2 regions of the Streptosporangium sp. G11 genome follow, and region 2 is predicted to be linked to the other one. Evidence: predicted binding sites of a transcription regulator. Region 2 holds the regulator's gene; the other holds the start of a gene.
What was found. Region 2 encodes LexA, which represses DNA repair genes until DNA is damaged. Its sites were predicted from a motif close to TCGAACANNTGTTCGA; they were not measured.
Positions count from the first base shown of each region.

Region 1: a site for LexA is predicted at 5,385-5,400, ahead of ACSDR0_RS05895 (SAV_6107 family HEPN domain-containing protein). Genes of this name have one in related genera too.

Region 1 is NZ_JBPJUQ010000004.1:125,214-137,226, reverse strand. It holds gene thiE (thiamine phosphate synthase) at 1-282, shown strand, start outside; gene ACSDR0_RS05920 (polyprenyl synthetase family protein) at 446-1,513, opposite strand; gene metF (methylenetetrahydrofolate reductase [NAD(P)H]) at 1,929-2,861, shown strand; gene ACSDR0_RS05910 (GNAT family N-acetyltransferase) at 3,066-3,614, opposite strand; gene ACSDR0_RS05905 (YbaK/EbsC family protein) at 3,854-4,330, opposite strand; gene ACSDR0_RS05900 (L,D-transpeptidase family protein) at 4,450-5,268, shown strand; gene ACSDR0_RS05895 (SAV_6107 family HEPN domain-containing protein) at 5,649-6,095, shown strand; gene ACSDR0_RS05890 (PP2C family protein-serine/threonine phosphatase) at 6,226-7,359, opposite strand; gene bldD (transcriptional regulator BldD) at 7,574-8,068, opposite strand; gene ACSDR0_RS05880 (arginine deiminase) at 8,575-9,819, opposite strand; gene pyrR (bifunctional pyr operon transcriptional regulator/uracil phosphoribosyltransferase PyrR) at 10,104-10,685, shown strand; gene ACSDR0_RS05870 (aspartate carbamoyltransferase catalytic subunit) at 10,682-11,611, shown strand; gene ACSDR0_RS05865 (dihydroorotase) at 11,611-12,013, shown strand, end outside.
Region 2 is NZ_JBPJUQ010000074.1:23,924-35,936, reverse strand. It holds gene ACSDR0_RS40420 (GMC family oxidoreductase) at 1-1,545, shown strand, start outside; gene ACSDR0_RS40415 (cytochrome P450) at 2,022-3,197, shown strand; gene ACSDR0_RS40410 (hypothetical protein) at 3,247-5,871, opposite strand; gene leuS (leucine--tRNA ligase) at 6,425-8,893, shown strand; gene lexA (transcriptional repressor LexA) at 9,362-10,072, opposite strand; gene ACSDR0_RS40395 (LysM peptidoglycan-binding domain-containing protein) at 10,929-11,201, shown strand; gene nrdR (transcriptional regulator NrdR) at 11,555-12,013, shown strand, end outside.

The DNA.
Region 1 (12,013 bases), on a different contig from region 2:
GCGGCCGTCGAGCCCGGTGTCGACTACTTCTGCTGCGGCCCGATCTGGCCGACGCCCACCAAGCCCGGCAGGTTCGCCCCGGGCCCCGGCCTGCTCAGGCATGCCGCGGCGCTGGAGACCGACCGGCCCTGGTTCGGCATCGGCGGCATCGACCTCGCCAACCTGGACGAGGTCATGTCGTACGGCGTGCGCCGGGTCGTGGTCGTGCGGGCCATCACCGAGGCCGACGACCCCAAGGCGGCGGCCGAGGAGTTCAAGCGGAGGCTGGCCGCCCCCGCCTGAGGCCATCCGCCCGGCGAGGACCGTTTCCCCGGCCGGGCGGTCCGGCCTGTTCGCCGAATTCTCCGGCCGGGCGGTCTGCTTTGTTCGCCGAATTCTCCGGCCGGGAGGTCCGGTCTGTTCGCCGACCCGTCGCGGACCGGCCGGGTGTGCCCCGGACGCGCGGTCAGGTCCGCCGGGAGGTGGCGGCCACCGCGAGGTCGGCCAGGGCCGCGCGGGCCTCGGGCAGGATCGGAGCGCCCTCCAGCGAGCCGAGGGCGTTCTCCAGATACCCCTTGATCAGGTCCTCGCACGCCACGAGGGCCCCCGTCTCCTCGATGATCCGGCGCAGCCGGTCGATCCCGGCCTCGTCCAGGCCGGGATCGCCGAGCGTGGTGCGCACCACCTGGGCCTGGGATTCCGAGGCCACGGCGAGCGTGCGGGCGATGAGCATCGTCCGCTTGCCCTCTCGAAGATCGTCGCCGGCCGGTTTGCCGGTCTCGTCCGGGTCGCCGAACACGCCGAGGATGTCGTCGCGCAACTGGAAGGCGATGCCCACGGACTGCCCGTACTCCTCGCAGAGCCGGTCGATCCAGGGCTCCCTGCCCCGGGCCGCCAGCACCAGGCCGAGCCTGAGCGGCTGCTCCACGGAATACTTGCCGCTCTTGAAGAGGGCGACCCGCAGCGCGCTGTCGAAGGTGCCCTCGCCGTGCGCCTGCTCCAGCAGGTCGAAGTACTGCCCGCACATCAGCTCGGTGCGCATGTCGTCGTGGACCTTCTGCGCCGCCGCCAGCGAGGCGGCCGGCAGGCCGCTGTTCCGCCACATCTCCCCGGACCAGATCAGCATCAGGTTGCCCAGCAGGATGGCCGCCCCCTCGCCGAACTGCTCGGCCGAGCCGTGCCAGCCCGCCTTCCTGTGCAGCTCCTCGAACCTGCGGTGCACCGAGGGCATGCCCCGGCGCAGGTCGCTGGCGTCCATCACGTCGTCGTGCACCAGGGCGCTGGCCTGGAGCAGCTCCAGCGAGGCCGCGGCGGAGAAGAGCGCGGGATCGTCACCCCCGCCCGCGCCGCGCCAGCCCCAGTAGCAGAAGGCGGGTCGCAGCCGCTTGCCACCCGCGAGGAAGTCCTCGGCCGCAGAGACGAGCGGCGCCAGCTCCGGAGCGCTGACCTGCGGGCGCTGCTGTTCGACGAATCGCCGAAGAGAACGGTCCACCTCGGAGCGGATCGTGTCCAGCGCGGCTGCAGAAGTGATCATCGAATACCTCCAGTGTGGAGACCCTGGGCTTCAGCTCTGGGGGGAAAACGCGGTACGACGCCGTACGTCCCGGCGGCGTGACCGGCGGTGATGACACCCCGACCACCGTACGCATGATCGACAAGATCCTCTCCGCCGGCCCGGCGGAGAGGTGGAACGCCTGTGGGACCAATGTGGGGCACGACACCTCCGGGTTCCGTGCGACGGGCATGCGGCAGGAAACCCAATCTATGAAAATTGGAATCCCCCGGCTTCGGCGGCAGGAGGAGGTCAGGTAATGAGATTAACGGTCCAAGGGGACATTTCGATCTAGAGGGGTGGTTGTTTTACGCGGTAATTGTCACAAGCCCGTTCCGCGGGCGGCGGGGAAGATCTGTCCGGGCGCCCGGACGGCCGGGCAAGTATCCTTGACCCCATGGCTCTGGGTCGCGCATCTGTCCTCCCTGATCGTGTCGCCACCGTCCGCGAGCTCCTCGCCGCCGGTGCCCGCTCGTTCTCCTTCGAGTTCTCCCCCCCGAAGACCGACGAGGGGGAGCGTCAGCTCTGGCGCGCGGTTCGCGAGCTGGAATCGCTGCACCCCACCTTCGTGTCCGTCACCTACGGCGCGGGCGGCAGCACCCGCGACCGCACGGTCGACATCGTCGAGCGGCTCGCCCACGAGACCACGCTCACCCCGGTCGCCCACTTCACCGCCGTCAACCACTCCGTCCGCGAGCTGCGCCACCTGATCGGCCGCTTCGCGGGAGCGGGGGTGCGCAACATCCTCGCCGTGCGGGGCGACCCGCCCGGCGACGTGACCGGCGAGTGGGTGCGCCACCCCGAGGGCGTCCTGTACGCCGAGGAGCTCGTCCGGCTGATCCGCCAGTCCGGCGACTTCTGCGTGGGCGTGGCCGCCTTCCCCTACAAGCACCCCAGGTCGGGCTCGATCGAGTCGGACACCGAATACTTCGTGCGCAAGTGCCGTGCGGGCGCCGATTACGCGATCACCCAGATGTTCTTTCGTGCCGAGGACTACCTACGGTTGCGCGACCGGGTGGCGGCCAGCGGGTGTGACACGCCGATCATCCCCGGCATCATGCCCGTCACGCAGATGAGCACCATCGCCAGGTCCGAGCAGCTCTCCGGCGCGCCGTTCCCGCCGGAGGTGGCCGAGAGGTTCGCGGCCGTCGCCGACGACCCGGCCGCGGTGCGCAGCCTCGGCATCGAGCACGCCGCCGAGCTCTGCCAGACCCTGCTCGACGAGGGCGCCCCCGGCATCCACTTCATCACCTTCAACCGCTCCAGCGCGACCCGCGAGGTCTTCCAGGCCCTCGACCACACGTCGCCGACCGCCCCGCTGCCGGTCTGACGCCGCCGGGCCGCCCCCGGCCCCGCCTGGGACGCGGCACCCGGGGCCTGGCGTGGCCGCCCGGTCCCGTCGCACCGTACCCGGCCCGCCTGATCGCGCGGGCCGGTTTCGCGGGAGAGGCGCGCGCCGGTGCGGGACGTCCGGGGAGGGCGGCGTCCCGGCGGAGAACGGGGTCGCGGAGGCCGCCCGCCGGGTGGCGGTGGCTCAGCCGTCCAGCGGCAGGACGGTCCCGAGGATCGCGTAGCGCTCGTGCCCGCCGGGGAAGACGAACTGCGTGAGCAGGTCCACGAAGCCGACGCTCCGATAGAGGTGCCGGGCCGCGGTGGGCTGGTCGCGGGTCGACAGCACGGCGGTGCGCTCCAGGCGGCCCGCGCACATGCCCGTGATCATCGCCCGGCCGATGCCCTTGCCCTGGTAGTCGGGGTGGACGTGGATCTCGGCGAGCTCCAGCGCGTCGCCCAGCCAGCCGCGGGCGCTGCCCTCGCCGTGTTTCTCCGCCAGGGCCCGCCTGACCACGTCGTGCCACCACTGGCCGGGAACCCCGTGGAAGCCGTAGGCGATGCCCACCGGGGTGCCGTCGGAGAGCTCGGCGAACAGGCAGGTGAAGGCGGGATGGGTGGCGTGGTTTCCCATGATGAGCCTGCGGCCGGCGACCTGGTCGGCGGGCGGGTTCATCGCCTCGGTGTAGACGCGCAGGACCGCGTCCAGCCGGAGAGTGAACTCGTCGGGGCCGATCCGTCGCAGTCCGATCACGCGTCGCACCCTAGCAGGGCGGGCGCGGCGCGGGTTTCCGCCAGGTGGGGGAGCGGTATCCGGCGTTCACCACGAGGTTTACCGCCGCCCGGGGCCGGCCCGCAGACCGGCCCCGGGCGGCCTGACCGGCTTCTCGCGGGTGTCGTGCGGGCCGTCCGGGCCGTCCAGGCCGAGCCGGCGCGGTGGGCCCGGCCCGGCGCCGTGTCGTGAGCACGGCGCTCAGGCGTCGCGGAAAGCCGTCATTCGACCTCGACGGGGACCCCGCCGGTGATGCGGACGAGCTCGTCGAAGGAGGTCGGGAAGACGGTGTGCGGATGGCCCGCGGCGGCCCAGACGACCTCGTGCTTACCCAGCCAGGTGTCGACCAGGGTCCTGACCGGGGCGGGGTGACCGATCGGGGCGACGCCGCCGATGACCTGGCCGGTGGCCGCCCGCACGAAGGCGGGGTCGGCGCGCCTCACCCTCGTCACGCCGGCCGTCCTGGCGATCAGGTCGGTGTCGACCCGGTGGGCGCCGCTGGTGAGCACCAGGAGCGGCTCGCCGTCGGCGTCGAATATCAGGCTGTTGGCGATGGCGCCGACCTCGCAGCCGAGCTGCGCGGCCGCGGTGGCGGCGGTCGGGGTGGCCTCCGCGAAGATGACGATCTCGCCGGGAACGCCGTGCTCTCGCAGGACGGCGGCGACCTTCTCGATGTTCGGATGCAACTTTTCTGACACGCGGACACTCTAAACAGATTGACCGTTGATTGCCGGTCTATAACCGGCCTCCTGCGCGGGGAAACCGTGCGCTATGGTCCCTTGACCTGATCCATAGTGATATGAGGAGTTGATTGAAAGTGGGGGTTGGACAGCGGCTGGGAGTGGCCGCGCTGATGACGGCGGGGGCCGTGCTCCTCTCTTCCGCGGGCGTCACCCTTTCCGCGGGTGCCGCCGCGGCCCAGACCTCGGCCTCCCCTGCCACCCCGGCCTCTTCGGCCGTGGCGACCGTGACGGCGGGGGCGGCCCCGTTCGTCGCACCCGGCAGGACGCTCAGGCTCGGCGCGAAGGGCGCCACGGTGAGGACGCTCCAGACCCGGCTGGCCGAGCTCGGCTACGCCCCGGGCAGGATCGACGGCCGCTACGGCGGGGCGACCCTGGCTGCGGTCTGGGCCTTCCAGAAGGTCAACGGCCTCTCGCCGACCAGCACCGTGGCGCGCCGGACCTGGGACGCCCTGGAGGCCCCGCTGGCGCCGAAGGTGCTCGTTCCCAACGGGAAGCCGACCCGGGTCGAGGTCAACCTCGCCAAGCAGGTGATGGTCCTCTACGTCGGCGGCGTGGTGAGGCTGGTCAGCCACACCTCCTCCGGCAGCGGGATCTCCTACTGCGAGACGGCGACCTGGGAGGGCAGGGCCCAGCGGTTCTGCGGCGACGCCCGCACGCCGACGGGCGACTACAAGACCACCTGGCGCAGAGACGGCTGGCACAAGTCCTACCTGGGCCAGCTCTACAACCCGATCTTCTTCAACGGGGGCATCGCCTTCCACGGCGCGCTGTCGGTGCCGCTGGCGCCCGCCTCGCACGGCTGCGTACGGCTGCCGATGCACGTGGCGGAGGTCCTTCCCGGCCTGCTCGGCGCGGGAGTGCCGGTGCACGTCCGGGGCAGGTTCGTCCGGTAGGGCGGCGGAGCGGGCGATCCGGCGGGGGAGACCCCGCCGGCGGCGAACGGGGCCCCGGGAGACGGTGATCTCCCGGGGCCCTTTCGCGTGCCCGCCCGCCCTCACACACCCGAAGATCGAACTTTTGTTCGCCGTTTTACTTGACAGTATTAGTGGTCGAATTTATGTTCGATGTGATGACACGGGGCTCGCGGCTCGTGTTCTAAGGGCGGCCGATCGGGTCCACGTCTTCGGCGAAGACGATCGGGCCAGGTCAGGGCGGGCGGGGAGAGGGGAAGCTCCTCGTCCGGCCGTCCGGTGGGTTTGTCGGTGGGGTCTGAGAGTGTGATACCACCGGCGAAAACGCCGGAGCCGCTTGCGACCAAGGAGGCTGAAGCACTATGACCCCTCGGCTCAGCGATTCCGGTGGGCCCCGGTTGTCCCCCACGGTGCGGGCGCACCTCACAGACGCGCGCGACTGCCTCGAAGAGGCCGCCGCCGCCCGGACCTCCGCCGCGCGTTACGTCGCGGCCCACCTCGCCGCGCTCAGGGCGGCCGCCGCCGTCCTGGCGGCCCGTCCCCGTCCGATGCAGGGCCGCAGGCGCAGGCTGCGCAGCGCCTGGGAGCTGCTGCCCGAGGCCGAGCCCCGCCTGGCCGAGTGGGCCCCCTACTTCGAGACGAGCGCGGCCAAGAGGGCCGCCGCCGAGGCGGGCCTGACCCGCACGGTGTCCTCGCGAGACGCCGAGGAGCTCATCTCCGAGGCCGAGCGCTTCGTCACCACCGTGGAGAAGCTGCTCGGCGTGCCGAGCCAGCCCATGCTCCCCGGCCAGGTCCCCCTAGCCGGTTAGAGCCCGGAGCGGCCTCCCGCCCGGGAGCGCCGCGCCGAGAGCTCACCGGCGCCGTCCCCGTACGTTCCCGTGCCCATCGGTCCTCCCGGCGGGCACGAGGACGTACGGGGACGTTTAACGCCGCCGTTCCTCAGGCCGCCGCCGTGGCGTTCTGACGGGCGGCGCGGTGACGCAGCAGGAGCATGGCCGCGTCGTCGCCCAGCGGCCTGCCCACGTGGTTGAGCAGGTCGGCGCGGAGGGCGTCCAGCGAGTCCTGGGGGTCGGCGCCGTCCAGCAGGTGCGCCCGCTCCAGCAGCGGGTAGAACTCGCCCGCCCCGTCGCGCGCCTCGATGACCCCGTCGGTGTAGAAGAGGACCTGGTCGCCCGGCTCGAACGGGATGTGGTGCGGCTGCGGCTCGCTGGCCTTGAGGGAGCTCATGCCCAGCGGGAGCGCCTCGTCCGGCGGGTCGGCGAACCAGATCCCGCCGTCGGCGCCGAGCACCATGGGCGCCGGGTGGCCGCAGTTGATGACGGTGATGGTGGAACCACCGCTGATCTCGGCCAGCACGGCGGTCACGAACTGCTCGCCGGACAGCTCGCGGGTCAGGGCGTTCTCCAGACGCGCCACGACGCCCTGGAGCGTTCTCTCGTCGTGCGCCGCCTCACGGAAGGCCCCGAGCACCACCGCGGCCGTCTCCACGGCCTCCAGGCCCTTGCCCTGGACGTCTCCCACGATGATCCGGACCCCGTGCGGGGTGGTGACGACCTCGTACAGGTCACCGCCGATCCTGGCCTCGGCCGTGGCGGAGGTGTACGAGACGGCCACGCCGATGCCCGGTCCCGCGCGGCGGGGCACCGGGCGCAGCAGCACCCGCTGGGCGGCCTCGGCCACCGAGCGTACGTCGGCGAGCTGGTGTTCGTGGCGCAGCCGCCCGGCGCTGGCCAGCACGCTGGCCACGGTGACGCCGAGGATGGCGAGGAGGGTGATGTCGGTGCGGGGCATCCAGAGGATGTCGTTGTAGGCGCCGAGCGCGAAGCACAGCACCAGGGCGACGACGCCGACCACGGTGGTACGGGCCAGGCCGCACGCCACGCTGGCGAAGGCCGGGCCGAGGGCGAGCAGCGGCAGGAGGCCGGACGTGGGGCCCGTGCCGAAGTCGATCAGGGCCACCACGGCCATGACGACGAACGGCAGGAGTTTCAGGGTGTCCTGGGTCTGGGTGGTGCCGATCGAGGTCAGCAGCCGCAGGAAGGCACGCGTCTTGGTCGATCCCAATGACGCCATGAGAGCGCGGAGACGGTTTTTCGGGCTCGATCGAGAGTGATCAAGCCGATCATCTCCCGGGGCCATGTCCACCACATCTCGCTAAATGCATGTTTGCCTTTTCCTACCACAATGGCTGTAGCCGGGGGCGGGACGAAGGGCACGTTCTGCTGTGAGCAAGATTCTCTGCGGGGTGGGCACGCCGGTTCCGGCGTACCCACGACCGGTCAGGCCGTCAGAAGGACTCGACGGCTCGGCGAGCCTCCGGGTCCAGCACTCCCCAGCTGATGAGCTCCTCGGTGAGCTCGCCGGGGGACTTGTCGTATATCACGGCGAGGGAGCGGAGGTCCTCCTGGCGGATGGACAGCACCTTGCCGTTGTAGTCGCCACGCTGGCTCTGGATGGTGGCCGCGTAACGGGCGAGCGCGCCCGCCTTCTCCTTGGGGAGCTGGGCAAGACGCTCAAGGTCGATCACAAGCTTCGGTGTCGGGCCAAGGGGGCTCGGAGCGGCCCCTCCCGGCAGCAACTCCGAGACCGGCACTCCGTAGAAATCAGCCAGTTCGGCAAGCTTCTGCACGGTGACGGCACGGTCGCCACGCTCGTAGGAGCCGACGACGACCGCCTTCCAGCGCCCGCGGGACTTCTCTTCGACTCCGTGCAGGGACAGGCCCTGCTGGGTGCGAATGGCGCGGAGTCGTGCACCCAGCGACTTGGCGTACTCAGACGGCATGGTGTGGCCCCCCGGCTCTGTTATGTAGTGCTCTCAACTTGATTGTGCTACCTCGCAACTTATGCCCCGTTCACCGGGTTGGCGCCCGGGGTAGGCACCTTCGGTGACCGGTGCGTCAGGGTTCACCCGATAACGCCACGAGGTGTGGTTACGGACAGTGACGGTAAAGCGGTGGGCGCCTAAGGTCAAGCTGATTGGAAAAAAGATGTCGAATCCGGTCCGATGGGGTCCGCCTCAAACGCCGCACTTGTCCTACCGAGCATCGTGAAACCTCCGGTTTTTACGGGACTTCCGCCGGATTCCCGCCTCTTCTGCTGGATTCGAGGCAACGTTGTCGCCGGGCGCGGCGCCGGGCGTATGATCTTGAACGAGGCGTCGGCGGGGAATACCCGGTGCGACGGTCACGTCCGTCCGCGGACGGGGATCGGCGGCGTGCCCGCATGCCCGCCGGGGCGGCGCGGGACGGGCACGCCGGCGTCGACGATCGCGAAGGCGAACGGGGTGCGTCAGACGCCGTCGCGTTCGAGCGGGCAGCTCATGCAGCGCGGGCCGCCCCGGCCGCGGCCCAGCTCGCTGCCCCGGATCGTGATGACCTCGATCCCGTTCTCGCGCAGGTGGTTGTTGGTGGTGGTGTTGCGCTCGTAGGCCACCACCACGCCGGGCCGCAGGGCCAGCACGTTGCAGCCGTCGTCCCACTGCTCCCGCTCGGAGGCGTACACGTCCTGCGTCGCGCTGAGGACCTTGATGTCGTCCAGCCCGATCGCCCGCGCGATGGCCCGGTGCATGTCCTCGGGGGGATGGTCGGTGATCTTGAGTTCCTTCTCGTTGTCGCCGGGCTCGACCGTGTAGGAGGGCAGCATGCCCAGCCCCGCGAACTTGGTGAAGACGCCGACGTCCACGTTGGTCATGACCGTGTCCAGGTGCATGAAGGCCCGCGCCTTCGGCATGTCCAGCGCGACGATCCTCGTCGCCGCCCCCCGCTTGAACAGGCTGCGCGCGAGCATCTCGACCGCCTGGGGCTGGGTGCGCTCGCTGACCCCCACCAGCACCGCGCCCCGGCCGATGACGAGCACGTCGCCGCCCTCGATGGTGGCGGGCGCCGCGGGGATGCCGGGCATCCAGACGTTGTAGCCGCCCTCGTCCGGCCGGTCGTAGCCGGGCGCGAAGGCCGGGTGGTAGCGGTAGATCGCCTCCATGTTGACGGTCTCGCGGCGGCGGGCCTTCTTCCTCATCGCGTTGATCGAGACGCCGTCGTAGATCCAGCAGGAGGTGTCGCGGGTGAACAGGTGGTTGGGCAGCGGGGGCAGGACGAAGTCGTCCGGCCTGAGCGTGTGGAAGGCGAGGCTCTTGGGTTCGGTGCCCATGTCCACCAGCTCGCGCTTGGTGATGCCGCCGGTGAGATAGCGCTGGAGCGTGATGGAGTCCATCGAGTCCAGCGCGTTGCGGATGGCGTCGACGGCCATCGGGCCGAAGTAGCGCTCGTCGGCGACGCCGTCCAGGATGTGCTTGCGCGCCTCGGGGATCTCGACCGTCTCGCGGAGCAGGTCGGAGAGCATGTAGACGGTGACGCCCTGGTCGACCAGGAGCTTCTGCCACTCCTCGTGCTCCTCCACGGCGCGCTGCACCCACAGCACGTCGTCGAAGAGGAAGTCGTCCTTGTTCGACGGCGTGAGCCGTTTCAGGGCGAGTTCCGGCTTGTGCAGCAGGACCTGGTGGAGCCGGCCGACCTCGGAGTCGACGTGAAAGGCCATTTCTCTTCCTTCGCGGCTGGTGAAGAGACCGTCGGGCCGCCTGCGCCCGGCGTGTGATCGTCGTGCTTCGCCTTGGTGCGGATGTAAAGCGCATACCCGAAAGAGCCAAGGAGAAGTCAGCGAAGATCGTGATATTTATTCACTTTTGAGAAGATTGGCAGGGGTGGATCTTCGGCGTTCGCGGAGCGGACCCCTGTTCGAACGAACCGTCACACGGCTGGTACCTTGAAGTCGTTGACTTCCTTTAAGACCCGTCCCGTGAGGCGGGAAAGGTGGTGTTCCCCGTGGCCGAGGCCATTTCGCGTGCGCTCCCGCATGCGCAGGGCGGCGCCCGCGCCGTCCTTGAGCAGCCCGACATCAACCGGGCCCTCATCCGCATCTCCCACGAGATCCTTGAGCGGACCAAGGGCGGCGAGAACGTCGTCCTCCTGGGCATTCCCACCCGCGGCGTCCACCTGGCCCGCCGCCTGGCCGCCCACATCAAGCAGTTCGAGGGCCGCTCGGTCCCCGTCGGCTCCCTCGACGTCACGATGTACCGCGACGATCTCCGGCTGCGCCCCGCCCGCGCGCTGGGCCGCACCGAGCTGCCCGCCGACGGCATCGACGGCAAGGTGGTCGTCCTCGTCGACGACGTCCTCTACTCCGGCCGCACCGTCCGCGCCGCCCTCGACGCCCTCAACGACCTGGGCCGCCCGCAGGCCGTGCAGCTCGCCGCCCTGGTCGACCGGGGCCACCGCGAGCTGCCCATCCGCCCCGACTACGTGGGCAAGAACCTGCCGACCTCCAAGTCCGAGAGCGTCAAGGTCTACCTGGAGGAGAACGACGGCCGCGACGCGGTCCTGCTGCTGAAGGAGGAGGATCGATGAAGCGGCACCTGATCTCCGCGGCCGACCTGACCCGCGACGACGCCCTGCTCATCCTGGACACCGCCGACGAGCTGGCCAAGATCTCGGAACGTTCCATCAAGAAGCTCCCCACCCTGCGGGGCCGCACGGTGGTCAACCTCTTCTTCGAGGACTCCACCCGGACCAGGATCTCCTTCGAGGCCGCGGCCAAGCGCCTGTCGGCCGACGTCATCAACTTCTCCGCCAAGGGCTCCAGCGTCTCCAAGGGCGAGTCGCTCAAGGACACCGCGCTCACCCTGGAGGCGATGGGCGCCGACGCCGTCGTGATCCGCCACGGCGCCTCGGGCGCGCCGCACCGGCTGGCCGGCTGGGTGCGCGGCAGCGTCGTCAACGCCGGCGACGGCACCCACGAGCACCCCACCCAGGCCCTGCTCGACGCCTTCACCATGCGCCGCCGCCTGGGCCCGCTGGACGGCAGGAAGGTCACCATCGTCGGTGACGTGCTGCACAGCCGGGTGGCCCGCTCCAACGTGCTGCTGCTGGCCACGCTCGGCGCCGAGGTGACCCTGGTCGCCCCGCCGACCCTGTTCCCGGTCCAGGTCGACTCCTGGCCGTGCGAGGTCTCCTACGACCTCGACGCGGTGCTGCCCAAGTCCGACGTGGTGATGATGCTGCGCGTGCAGCGCGAGCGCATGAACGCGGCGTTCTTCCCCACCGAGCGGGAGTACAGCCGCCGCTACGGGCTCGACCGCGACCGCGTCGCCAGGATGCCCGACCACGCCATCGTGATGCATCCCGGCCCGATGAACCGGGGTATGGAGATCGCGGCGGAGGTGGCCGACTCGCCGCGCTCGACGATCGTCGAGCAGGTCGCCAACGGCGTGACCGCACGCATGGCCGTCCTGTACCTGCTGCTTGGCGGCGCCGACCTCGGGGGAGAGATCTGATGAACGACCGCATCGGGACCACGCGTGACGGCATCGTCATCAGGGGCGCCAGGATCCTGGGTGGCGAGCCCGCCGACATCCTGATCCGCGACGGCCTCCTGGTGGAGATCGGCCGGGGGCTGACCGGCGGCGAGGTCGTCGAGGCCGAGGGGCTGATCGCCCTGCCCGGCCTGGTCGACCTCCACACCCACCTGCGCGAGCCCGGCCGCGAGGACGCCGAGACCGTCGCCACCGGCACCCGCGCCGCCGCCCTCGGCGGCTACACCGCCGTGCACGCCATGGCCAACACCGAGCCGGTCGCCGACACCGCGGGCGTCGTCGAGCAGGTCTGGCGCCTGGGCCAGGAGGCGGGCCACTGCGACGTGCAGCCCGTCGGCGCCGTCACCGTCGGCCTGGGCGGCG
Region 2 (12,013 bases):
ATCGTGGGCGCGGGGTCGGCGGGATGCGTGCTGGCCAACCGCCTTTCCGCCGATCCCGGCACGAGGGTCGCCCTCATCGAGGCGGGCGGATCCGACCGGAAGCTCGAGGTCCGGATGCCCGCCGGCTTCTCCAAGCTGTTCAAGACCGAGCGCGACTGGAACTTCACCACCGCCAGGCAGCCCGAGCTGTCCGGCAGGGAGCTCTACTGGCCGCGCGGCCGGATGCTCGGCGGATCCTCCTCGATGAACGCCCAGATGTGGGTGCGCGGGCATCGTGCCGACTACGACGGCTGGGACGTGCCCGGCTGGTCCTACGAGGAGGTCCTTCCGTACTTCCACAGGATCGAGCGCCGCGCGGGCTCCAACCACGGTGACGTGTACGGCACGCGGGGCCCGATCCACATCTCGGAGCTGCGCTCCCCGAACCCCGCCACCGCGCTCTTCCTGCGGGCCTGCGAGGAGTTGGGCATCGCCCGCCTGGACGAGCTCAACGGGCCCTCCAACGAGGGCTGCTCACCGGCACCCGTCACCCAGCGCAGGGGCCGCCGCTGGAGCTCCGCCGACGCCTACCTCGCACCCGCGGCCAAGCGGCCCAACCTCACCGTGCTGACCTCCTCGCGCGTACGCCGGGTGCTCGTCGAGGAGGGCCGCGCGACCGGGGTGGAGTACGGCGACGGCGACGACACCGCGGTGGCGCGGGCGCGCGGGGAGGTCATCCTGTCGGCCGGGGCGATCGGCTCCCCGCACCTGCTGATGCTGTCGGGTGTCGGCCCGGCGGACGAGCTGCGGGCCGCCGGTGTCGAACCGGTCCACGAGCTGCCCGGGGTCGGCGCCAACCTCCAGGACCACCTCGCGTCGGGCATCTTCCTGCACTGTCTCAAGCCGATCACTCTCGCCGGCGCCGACTCGACCGGCAACCTGCTCCGCTTCCTGGCCACCGGCCGGGGCATGCTCACCTCCAACGTCGGCGAGGCCGTGGCGTTCATCCGCACCTCGAAGGAGGAGCCCGCCCCCGACATCGAGCTGATCTTCGCTCCCGGTTCCTTCGTCAACCACGGCCTCACCCCGCCGCCCGGCCACGGCCTGACCATCGCCTCGATCCTGCTCCGGCCGGAGAGCCGTGGCCGCCTCTCGCTGGACGGCCGGGATGTCGTGATCGACCCCGGCTACCTGACGGCGGAGGCCGACCTCAGGCGGCAGGTCGCCGGGCTGCGGAAGGCCGGGGAGCTGTTCGCCACCGAGGCGCTCCGGCCGCTCGCGGGGCCTCCGATGGACCCGTACTGGGGCCCGAGGACCGACGAGGAACTCGCCCGCTGGATCCGCGAGCGCAGCGAGACCCTCTACCACCCGGTCGGCACCTGCCGGATGGGCGACGATCCCGGATCGGTGGTGGACCCCGCCCTGAAGGTCCGGGGGATCGCCGGTCTGCGGGTGGTCGACGCCTCGGTCATGCCGGTCATCCCCCGGGGACACACCCATGCGCCCACCGTCATGATCGCCGAGAGGGCCGCCGACCTCATCGCCGCTGAGTCACTGAGTCGCTGAGTCGTGCCGTCGGGTCGCTGATGCGCTGAGACGGTCATGCGCTGAGGCACTGAGGTGGTGACGCGGTGATGCGCTAAGGCGGTGAGACGGTGATGCGCTGACGCGGTGGCCGTCGTGACGCGGTGACCGTCGTGACGCCGGACGCCGGACGCCGGACGCCGGACGCCGGACGCCGGACGCCGGACGCCGGACGCCGGACGGCCGGGCCGCCTCCCGCGTACGGACCGGCATGAGGAGACCAGCTTGACCGAGCCGCGGCCTTCCTTTCGCCGGGTTCCCGGTGGAGCATGTTCTTCAGGCCGGGCGCTTCCCGCACCTGGAGTGCTCCGGGAAAGTCGACGACCTCGTTCTGGGCTGGTTGAGCTGAGGGTCCTGTGGCAGGATCCATAAAACAGAATGCGGTTCTAGTGGAGGCTGGCGTGACGGTTTCACTCGCGGACATCGACCTGTCGGACATCTCCTTCTGGGAGCGGCCGATGGCCGAGCGGGAGGCCGCCTTCGCGGTGCTCCGCGCACAGCCGGGCCCCATCCTGTTCGCCGAGCCCGAGATCCCCTTCGCCCCGCCCGGCCCCGGCTACTACGCCCTGGTGCGGCACGCGGACATCACCGAGGCCAGCCGCCACCCCGACATCTTCTCCTCGGGCCGGGGGGCGACGTCCATCCAGGACCTCGGCCCCGACTTCGGCGAGTACTTCGGTTCGATGATCAATATGGACGACCCCCGGCACGCGAGGCTGCGCAGGATCGTCTCCCGGGCGTTCACGCCAAAGATGATCAAGCAGTTCGAGGTCGATGTCGAGGCCGCCGCCGTGCGGATCGTGGACGATCTGATCGCGAAGGGACCCGGCTGTGACTTCGTGACCGAGGTCGCCGCCAAGCTGCCCCTGAAGATCATCTGCGACATGATGGGCATCGGTCCCGAGCACTACCAGGCGGTCTTCGACGCCACGAGCATCATCCTGTCGGGCGGCGACCCCGAGTTCATCGCCGACGTCAGCCGCGCGGCCGAGCTGCTCCTCGGTGCGGGGCAGGGGCTCCAGGACCTCGTCGTCTCCCTGGCCGCCGAGGGCGGAGACAACCTCACCACCGCCCTGACCAGTGCCAACATCGACGGCGAGAAGCTGACGATGCAGGAGCTCGGCTCGTTCTTCATCCTGCTGGTGGTGGCGGGCAACGAGACCACCCGCAACGCCATCTCCCACGGCCTGCACCTGTTCACCGAGCACCCCGACCAGCGGGCACTGCTGCTCGAAGACCCCGACAGGCACCTGCCGGGCGCCGTCGAGGAGATCGTCCGCCTCGCCTCGCCCGTCGCCTGGATGCGCCGGAGCCTCACCCGCGACCACGAGATGAACGGCCACCTCTACCGCGAGGGCGACAAGGTCCTGCTGTACTACTGGGCCGCCAACCGCGACGAGAGCGTCTTCACCGACCCGCACCGCTTCGACATCCGGCGCACCGAGGGGCCGCACATCGGCTTCGGTGGCCCGGGGCCGCACTTCTGCCTCGGTGCCCACCTCGCCCGCCGCGAGATCACCGTGATGTTCCGCGAGCTGTTCACCCGCCTGCCCGAAATCCGTTCGGTTGGGGAGCCCGACCGCCTGCGTTCCAGCTTCATCAACGGCATCAAGCGCATGAAGTGCACCTTCTAGCCTTCCGCGGCTTTCAGGGACTTCCCGGCCTTCCGGAACGGCGGGGTGATCACCGGTCCAATGCGCGGATCGACTTGAAGACGGTGTTGATGTCGGGGAGCAGCTCCTTCTTGCTGTCCGGCACCGACATGTAGACGATCGCGGGCAGGTCGGCGCCGGTGCTCACCGCCGCCACGACCATGGTCGTCTTCGAGCCGCCCGAGGTGATCTCGTACGCGGCGAGCTGGCCGGGCAGGCCGTTCACCGACAACGTCTGCTGGGCGGTCTTGCGGGCGGTGTTGTCCTCGGGGAAGAACTTGTTGCGCCCGTTGGAGGCCACCGCGTTGATCACCGGTGCGAGGTTCTCCGGCGAGGTGTACTTGCTCTTCAAGCGCTGCGAGAGCGGACCCGACATCAGCTGCGCGAACTGGGTCTTGCCCGTGGAGTCCGTGCCCGCCGGGAGATACTGGCGGGTCGTGAAGCCGTAGGTGGCGGGCATGGTGGGACGCTGGTCCTGCCGCCAGGGGCCGCCGAGCTGGGCCAGGGTGATCCTCGCCTGCTGGTCGGTGAGCGTACCGGCCACCGGCGACGCCTCGCCCGTGAAGCGCGGCAGGCGGCCGATGGAGGCGGGCTTGGCCGGCTTCTTGGTCGCCGTCGCCGCGGGCTTGGGGTCGGAGGGGATCTCCTCGTCGGCGGAGGCCAGCGGCCCGGCCAGGAACGCCCAGAGCACCGCGCCGAGCAGCGCGATGATCACGGACCCGGCCAGCGCGAAGATCCAGATCGGCCGGCCCCGCTCCTCGTCCTCGTCCTCGATGGCCTGGTAGTTGTCGCCGAAGACCGTGTTCCACAGCTCCTGCTGGCGCTCCGGCGGAGGCGTCTTCGGACCGCTGATCTGGCCCGCGGTGACGAACGGCCTGTTCGGGTCGGACGGGTCGCGGCTCAGGTGCTGGCCGGGCTGGCCCGGGTGTCCAGGCTGGCCGGGGTAACCCGAATGCCCAGGCTGGCCAGGATTACCCGGATATCCAGGTTGGCCCGGGTGTCCAGGCTGGCCGGGGTGGCTCGCCTGACCCGGCTGAGGCTGGGGCTGGGGCGGCTGGGGACCGGCTCCGGGGTGAGCGGGGGCTCCCTGGGGGGAGGGGGTGGTGGAAACCTCCGCGTTCGCCGCGGCCTGGGCCCACATGGCGGGGTTGTCCGGCACGCCGTAGCTGCGTCGGTTTCCGGTGTCCGTGCCGTCGCCGGTCCCGCTCGGGGTGCCACCGCCGGAGGAACCCCCGGGGCCGGCACCGGGAGGGGGCCCCTGAGCGCTGCCGGGGGAGGTGCCCCCGAAGGGAGCGGGCTGAGCGTCGGCGCCCATCCACGAGGGGGAGAACGTCGAGGTCTGCGCCTCGGCGGGACCGGGGTTCCCCGGGGAGGCGGGAGGCCATGCGCCACCGCCCGCGGGGGGCGTGGGCGGCCAGGGGGCGTTCTCCGGCTGCGCCGAGGAGGGGGGCCAGCCGCTGTTCTCCGCCGGAGGCCGGCCGGAGGTGTCATGCCCGGGCGCGGCGGCCTGCCACGTCTCACCGGCCGCCGCACCGGAACCCTCCCGGCGCGCGTCCCCCTGCGGGCTGGTCGCCTGTGCCCAGCCGTTGTTCTGCGGGCTGGACGCCTGTGCCCAGCCATCGTTCCGGGGGGCGGAGCCCTGTGTCCAGCCGCCGGGGGGGTCTGCCGGGGCGGCGGGGGTGTGCTGGCCGTTGCCGTCCTGCGGCGAGGTGGACTGTGGCCATCCGTTGCCGGGGGAGGGGTCGGCCTGCGGGCCCGATGTCTGTGCCCAGCCGTCCTGGGAGGAGGCGGGCTGCGGCCATCCGTTGCCGGGGGAGGTCTGGTGCCGGTTGTCGGCGCCCTGCGGGTTGGACGCCTGGGACCAGCCGTCGCCCTGCGGGCCGGGCGCCTGGGGCCGGCCGTCGCCCTGCGGGTCGGACGCCTGTGCCCAGCCGTTGTTCTGCGGGCTGGTCGCCTGCGCCCAGCCGTTGGCCTGCGGGCTCTGCGTGCGGCCGTCGCCGGGTGGTGTGGTGCCGGACCAGGTGTCGTTGGAGGGCGTGGTGGCCTGTGTCCAGCCGCCGGGGGGGTCTGCCGGGGCGGCGGGGGTGTGCTGGCCGTTGCCGTCCTGCGGCGTGGTGGACTGTGGCCATCCGTTGCCCGGGGAGGTCTGGTGCCGGTTGTCGGCGCCCTGCGAAGCCTGCGCCCAGCCGTCGCCCTGCGGGTCGGACGCCTGTGCCCAGCCGTTGTTCTGCGGGCCCTGCGAAGCCTGCGCCCAGCCGTCGCCCTGCGAGCCGGACGCCTGGGACCAGCCGTCGCCCTGGGGATTGGACGCCTGCGCCCAGCCGTCGTTGCGCGGGCTGAAAGCCTCCGACCAGCTGTTCTGCGAGCCGGACGCCTGCGACCAGCCGTCGGCCTGCGGGCTCTGCGTACGGCCGTCGCCGTGGGGTGTCTGGGGCCGGCCTCCGTTGGAGGGGTCGGGCTGAGGGGCGGAGGCGCGTTGCCCCCCGCCGCCGGGTGAGGTCTGCCAGGAGGAGCCGTTGCCGCTCTGCGGCTCGTCCTGCGGGCGGGGGAGCCGAGGGCCGGTGCCGAGGGGGTCGTTCGTCCAGGAGGGCGACGGCTCGGCAGCCTCCGGCCATGCCGGAGGCAGGTGGGACTGGCTGGACTGCTCCGAGGCCATGCTTTCCTTACCTCCCGCGCGGGTGCCCGAATTAGGCGTATTGGGCATGGTCTCACGTGAGACGGGGGGGCTCGCAGGGAAACTGGAGAACGCCCCCCTGAACTGGAGTCCGGTGGGGTCGGTCGGTGGATCCTGCATGGGCAGGCCGACCTCCATCGGATCCGGGCCCTGCCCCGGCTCTACTGAATGTGCCACGGTTAAAAGAGTAAACGTGAGAGACATACGAGGTCACAACAGGCGCATAGCCATCGGGTCTCGCTTGCCCCGGCGAGTGCGGGAACCCTCATTCTGCTGACCTGGGCGAACCCTGTCTCCCGTTTGCCGCGATCGGCCCTGTTTTCCCTGGCCACGAATACGCCTTGCGGGCTGCGATAGTCTTGGTCTATGCGTGCCGCGACCCTGCTTATCGGGCCGCATCGGCTTTCCCGTCCCTGAGCGCCCTGCCGATGCGGCTGCCCTCCGCGTGAGCGGGGGGTTTTTGCATTGGGCCGGACGGGCCAGACCATCCACGCAGACATACCCCGAGGAAAATGACGTGAGCGAGCGAGCCGACATGCAGAGCGACGAGCAGCACTATGACCCGCAGGCACTGCAGGTCAAGTGGCAGCGCAGGTGGGAGGAACTGGACCCCTTCCGGGCCTCCGACGACCCCGCCGACCCGCGCGAGCGGCGCTACATGCTCGACATGTTCTCCTACCCCTCGGGCGACCTGCACATGGGGCACGCCGAGGTGTTCGCCCTGGGCGACGTCATCTCCCGTTACTGGGTCCAGCGCGGCTACAACGTGCTGCACCCCGTCGGCTGGGACTCCTTCGGCCTGCCCGCCGAGAACGCCGCGATCAAGCACAACGCGCACCCGGCGGAGTGGACCTACGCCAACATCGAGACCCAGGCCAACTCCTACAGGCGCTACGCGATCTCCTTCGACTGGTCCCGGCGCCTGCACACCAGCGACACCTCGTACTACAAGTGGACCCAGTGGCTGTTCAACCGCTTCTTCGAGCGAGGCCTGGCCTACCGCAAGGGCGGGCTGGTCAACTGGTGCCCGAACGACCAGACCGTGCTGGCCAACGAGCAGGTCAAGGACGGCAGGTGCGAGCGCTGCGGCGCCGAGGTCGTCCGCCGCGAGCTGACCCAGTGGTATTTCAAGATCACTGATTACGCCGACCGGCTGCTGGACGACATGGCCCTGCTGGAGGGCGGCTGGTCCGAGCGCGTGCTGACGATGCAGCGCAACTGGATCGGCCGATCCGAGGGCGCCGACGTCAACTTCGTGATCGAGGGCCGTGACGAGCCGGTCACCGTCTACACCACCCGTCCCGACACCCTGTACGGCGCCACCTTCTTCGTGGTCGCCCCGGACGCGCCGCTGGCCGAGGAGATCGTCACCGACGACCGGCGTGAGGCGTTCGAGGCCTACCGGGTCGAGGTGTCCAAGCTGTCCGACATCGACCGGCTGTCCACCGAGAAGGAGAAGACCGGCGTCTTCCTGGGCCGGTACGCCGTCAACCCGGTCAACGGCGAGCGCATGCCGGTCTGGGCGGCCGACTACGTGCTGTCCGACTACGGCCACGGCGCCATCATGGCCGTGCCCGCGCACGACCAGCGCGACCTGGACTTCGCCCGCGCCTTCGACCTGCCGGTACGGGTGGTCGTGCACACCGGCCTGGCCGATCCCGGCGAGACCGGCGTCGCCACCGCCGGTGACGGCGCGATGGTCAACTCCGGTCCGCTGGACGGCCTGACCAAGGTCGACGCGATCCGGAAGATCATCGGGGTGCTGAGCGAGCGGGGCACCGGCCACTCCACGGTCAACTTCCGGCTGCGCGACTGGCTGCTGTCCCGCCAGCGCTTCTGGGGCTGCCCGATCCCGATCATCCACTGCGCCGACTGCGGCGAGGTCCCCGTCCCCGACGACCAGCTGCCCGTCACCCTGCCCGACATGCGTGGCGAGGCCCTGGCGCCCAAGGGCGTCTCCCCGCTGGCCTCGGCCGAAGACTGGGTCAACGTCTCCTGTCCCAAGTGCGGCGGCCCGGCCAAGCGTGACACGGACACGATGGACACCTTCGTCGACTCCTCGTGGTACTTCCTGCGCTACGTCGACCCGGCCTACGAGGACGGCCCGTTCGACGCCGAGCGTGTCCGCAAATGGGGCCCGATCGACCAGTACATCGGCGGCGTCGAGCACGCCGTGCTGCACCTGATGTACGCCAGGTTCTTCACCAAGGTCCTGCACGACATGGGAATGATCGACTTCGTCGAGCCCTTTACCCGCCTGCTGAACCAGGGGCAGGTCATCAACCAGGGCAAGGCGATGTCCAAGTCGCTGGGCAACGGCGTCGACCTGGGCCAGCAGATCGACGCCTACGGTGTCGACGCGGTCAGGCTGACCGTCGTCTTCGCCGGACCGCCCGAGGACGACATCGACTGGTCCGACGTCTCCCCGGCGGCGTCGCAGAAGTTCCTGGCCCGCGCGTTCCGCGTCATGGCCGAGGCCGGTGCGGCCTCGGCGCCCGGCGTCGACGTCACCGCCGGAGACCTGAACCTGCGCAAGGTCGTCCACCACACCATCGACGAGGTCACCAAGCTGGTCGACTCCCACCGCTTCAACGTCGCGGTGGCCCGCATGATGGAGCTGACGAGCGCGGCCCGCAAGGCCATCGACTCCGGGCCCGGCGCCGCCGACCCGGCGGTCAGGGAGGCCGCCGAGACCCTGGCGGTCATGCTGTCCCTGGTCGCGCCGTACGCGGCGGAGGAGGGCTGGGAGCGGCTGGGACACACCGCCTCGGTCGCCACCGCGGGCTGGCCGACGGCCGACCCGGCGCTGCTGGTCCAGGAGTCGGTCACCTGTGTCGTCCAGGTCGCGGGCAAGGTCCGTGACCGGCTGGAGGTCTCCCCGGAGATCTCCGAGGCGGACCTGGAGGCACTGGCCCTGGCGTCGGAGAAGGTCCGGTCCTTCCTGTCCGGTACGCCGCGCAAGGTGATCGTCCGCGCGCCCAAGCTGGTCAACATCGTCCCGTAGGCGCCGTCCGGAGGCCGTGCGGCGCGGTCTCGGGGTCGTCGTGGTCACTCGGGGGCGCCCGCCCGGCGCTCCCGAGCGGCCACGGAGCAACCGGCGTGTCTTCGCGCTCACTTCGAGCCGGGCAGGCTCCCGCGTCAACCGGTGTGTCCTGCGCTCACGTCAACCGATGTCTCCCCACGCCCATCTCGACGGGTGGGCGCGGGCCCGCCGGCGCGGGCTCTTCTCGTGGCGCACCGTCACCTGAAAACGCCGGGTGGGTGGTGTCCCGATATCGGGACACCACCCACCCGGCGTGTCGCGCGTCCTTCGGCGTGTCGCCCGAAGGCCGGTGGCGCGTGGTTCGGAGCTCGCGTCGAGGCGGTGCGGTTCAGCGATTCGGAGCGCGCGTCGGAACGGTGCGGTTCAGTGGTTCGGAGCGCGCGCCAGAACGCGGGGAGGGCGGTTCGGAGCTCGCTCGGGACGCTCGCGTCAGAGCTTGCGGAGGACCGCGACGACCTTGCCGAGCACGGTGGCCTCGTCACCGGGGATCGGGTCGTAGTTGGGGTTGTGCGGGACCAGCCAGACGTGGCCGTCCCTGCGCTTGAAGGTCTTGACCGTGGCCTCGCCGTCGATCATCGCCGCGACCACGTCGCCGTTGTCGGCGACCGGCTGCTGGCGTACGACCACCCAGTCACCGTTGGCGATGGCGGCCTCGATCATCGAGTCACCGGTCACCTGGAGGAGGAAGAGCGTGCCCTCGCCGACAAGCTGCTTGGGCAGGGCGAAGACGTCCTCGATGCTCTCCTCGGCCAGGATGGGGCCACCGGCGGCGATCCGGCCGACGAGGGGCACGTAGGCGGCGGTCGGACGGCTGACCGGAGTCTCGTCCTCGCCGGAGTCGGGATCCACCCACAACACGGGCTCGCCGGGAAGACGGACCTCCAGGGCGCGGGGGCGGTGCGGATCACGCCGCAGATAGCCCTTGCGCTGCAACGCCGTCAGCTGGTGCGACACGCTGGAGGTGCTGGTGAGCTGCACCGCCTCGCCGATCTCCCGCATGGACGGCGGGTAGCCGCGCTGCTGCACGGAATCGCGGATCACTTCAAGGATCTTCCGCTGCCTGGGGGTGAGGCCAAGGGAGTCACGCCTTCGCACCGCCAGGTCGCTGGCGGCCGAACCGTTCTCGTTGTGCTGGCTCATACGAACTCCTCGCCTCCCGGTCTGTATTTAACGCGTCGCACACAGCGACCATACCTCGGCCGAAGATCATATTCAAACAATTGTTCGAATGTCCTCGAAATCGGCGACGCCGTGGTGTACAACATCGTACGGGAGTTCGATCGACATCGTGTTCGATTCGCCGATCTTTCTTCGACATGTGTTCGGCCAGGTCGAGGGGATGGGGGCCACCGTGAAACCGACCGCGACGACACCACGATCCAGGACCGCGCCGAGGGTCCGGGCGGCGCAGAGATCACCGGGGGCGCCGCGCCTGCGGCTCGTGCCGCCTCCGAGACCGGAGCAGGAGCCGGGCCCCGCGCCGGAGTCGGCGCGCGGGCCCGAGGCGGGGCCGGAGCCGGAGTCCGGACGGGGCTCCGTGCCGAGGCCGCGCCCCGGGCGTGAGCCGGGACGGAGGCCGGGGCAGGAGCCCGAGCGGGCGTTCGAGCGCGAGCCGGTGCGGGGGCCCGGCCGCGAGACCGGAAGAAAGGCCGTGCGCGAGCCGCGACAGGGGGCCGGCCGGGAGTCCGGGAGAAAGTCCGGGCGCGAGCCGGGGCAGGCGTTCGGGCGCGAGCCGGGGCGTGGGGCCGACCGTGGGCAGGGGCGGCCGTCCGGGCGCGAGCGGAGACGGCGGCCCGGCCGTGAGTCGGTGCCGGGGCTCGTCCGGGAGCCGGAGCCGGGGGCCGGACGCGCGTCCGGGCCGAGGCCGGCGACGGCACCGGCGGCGGACCCCCGCCGTCCCGGCGCCAGCCGATCGGGCGCCAGTCGGCCGGGGAGCGGCCGATCGGGGGCCGGCCGGCGGCCGATCCGGCTCACCCGGCGTGGCAGGATCGTGGCGGTGGCGGTGCTCGTGCTGGTCGCCCTGGGGGTGCTCTGGATCGGCGGGCGCATCGACATGGCCTCGGCGGGCGAGCGGGAGGGCCTTGAGAGTCTGCCGCGGATCACGGTGCACGCCGGCGACACGCTGTGGGAGATCGCGGACGCGTTGACGGAGGAGGCGGACGCCGGGCCGATGGTCCGTCGGATCATGGACCTCAACGGGCTGTCCGGCTCCGAGGTCCGGCCGGGGACCCGGCTCTATCTCCCCGAGGGCCTTGTCCCCCTGAGGTGAGGCCGGCCGATGGAGCGGGTGGCCGAAGGGCTCACCTGACAGGTCGCCTGGGACGATTGTGAGGGAAGTGACGCCCGGGGCGGGAGGGGCCTCGCCCGGGCGGCGACACGCCGGGATGTGACGGCTGATCAGCGACTTCACGCGGCAAGGTCGTTTCAACTTGCGTTCATGGTCGAGCGCTTCTACGGTTGGACCACAACATCTAGTGGCTGCATCGCAACCCTTCACCACAGATTGTGTTTCCATTACCGCATCTCGACTATTCGAAGATGTGTGCGCGAGCGTCTAGGCGCGCGTGCCGTGGGCAGGTGAGGTGGGTCGGCCGCTCTCGGTAGGTCAAGGAGGCGACACGCGTGCATTGTCCGTTCTGTCGCCATCTGGACACCCGAGTTATCGACAGCCGGGCCACCGAGGACGGCGGGGCCATCCGCCGCAGGCGCACGTGCTCGGAGTGCGGGCGCAGGTTCACCACGCAGGAGACCGTCCTGCTCATGGTGAGCAAGCGCAGCGGTGTGACGGAGCCGTTCTTCAGGGACAAGGTGATCGCCGGGGTGCGGCGGGCGTGCCAGGGGCGGTCCGTCAGTGAAGACTCCCTGGCGCAGCTGGGCCAGCGGGTCGAGGAGAGCATCCGGGCCACCGGATGCGCCGAGATCGCGGCCCACGAGGTCGGGCTGGCCATCCTGGGTCCACTCCGCGATCTGGACGAGGTGGCGTACCTGCGGTTCGCCTCCGTCTATCGGGGGTTCGAGACGCTGGCCGACTTCGAGGCGGAGATCGAGCAGCTCCGGGCGGAGCGCTCCACCAAGCAGGAC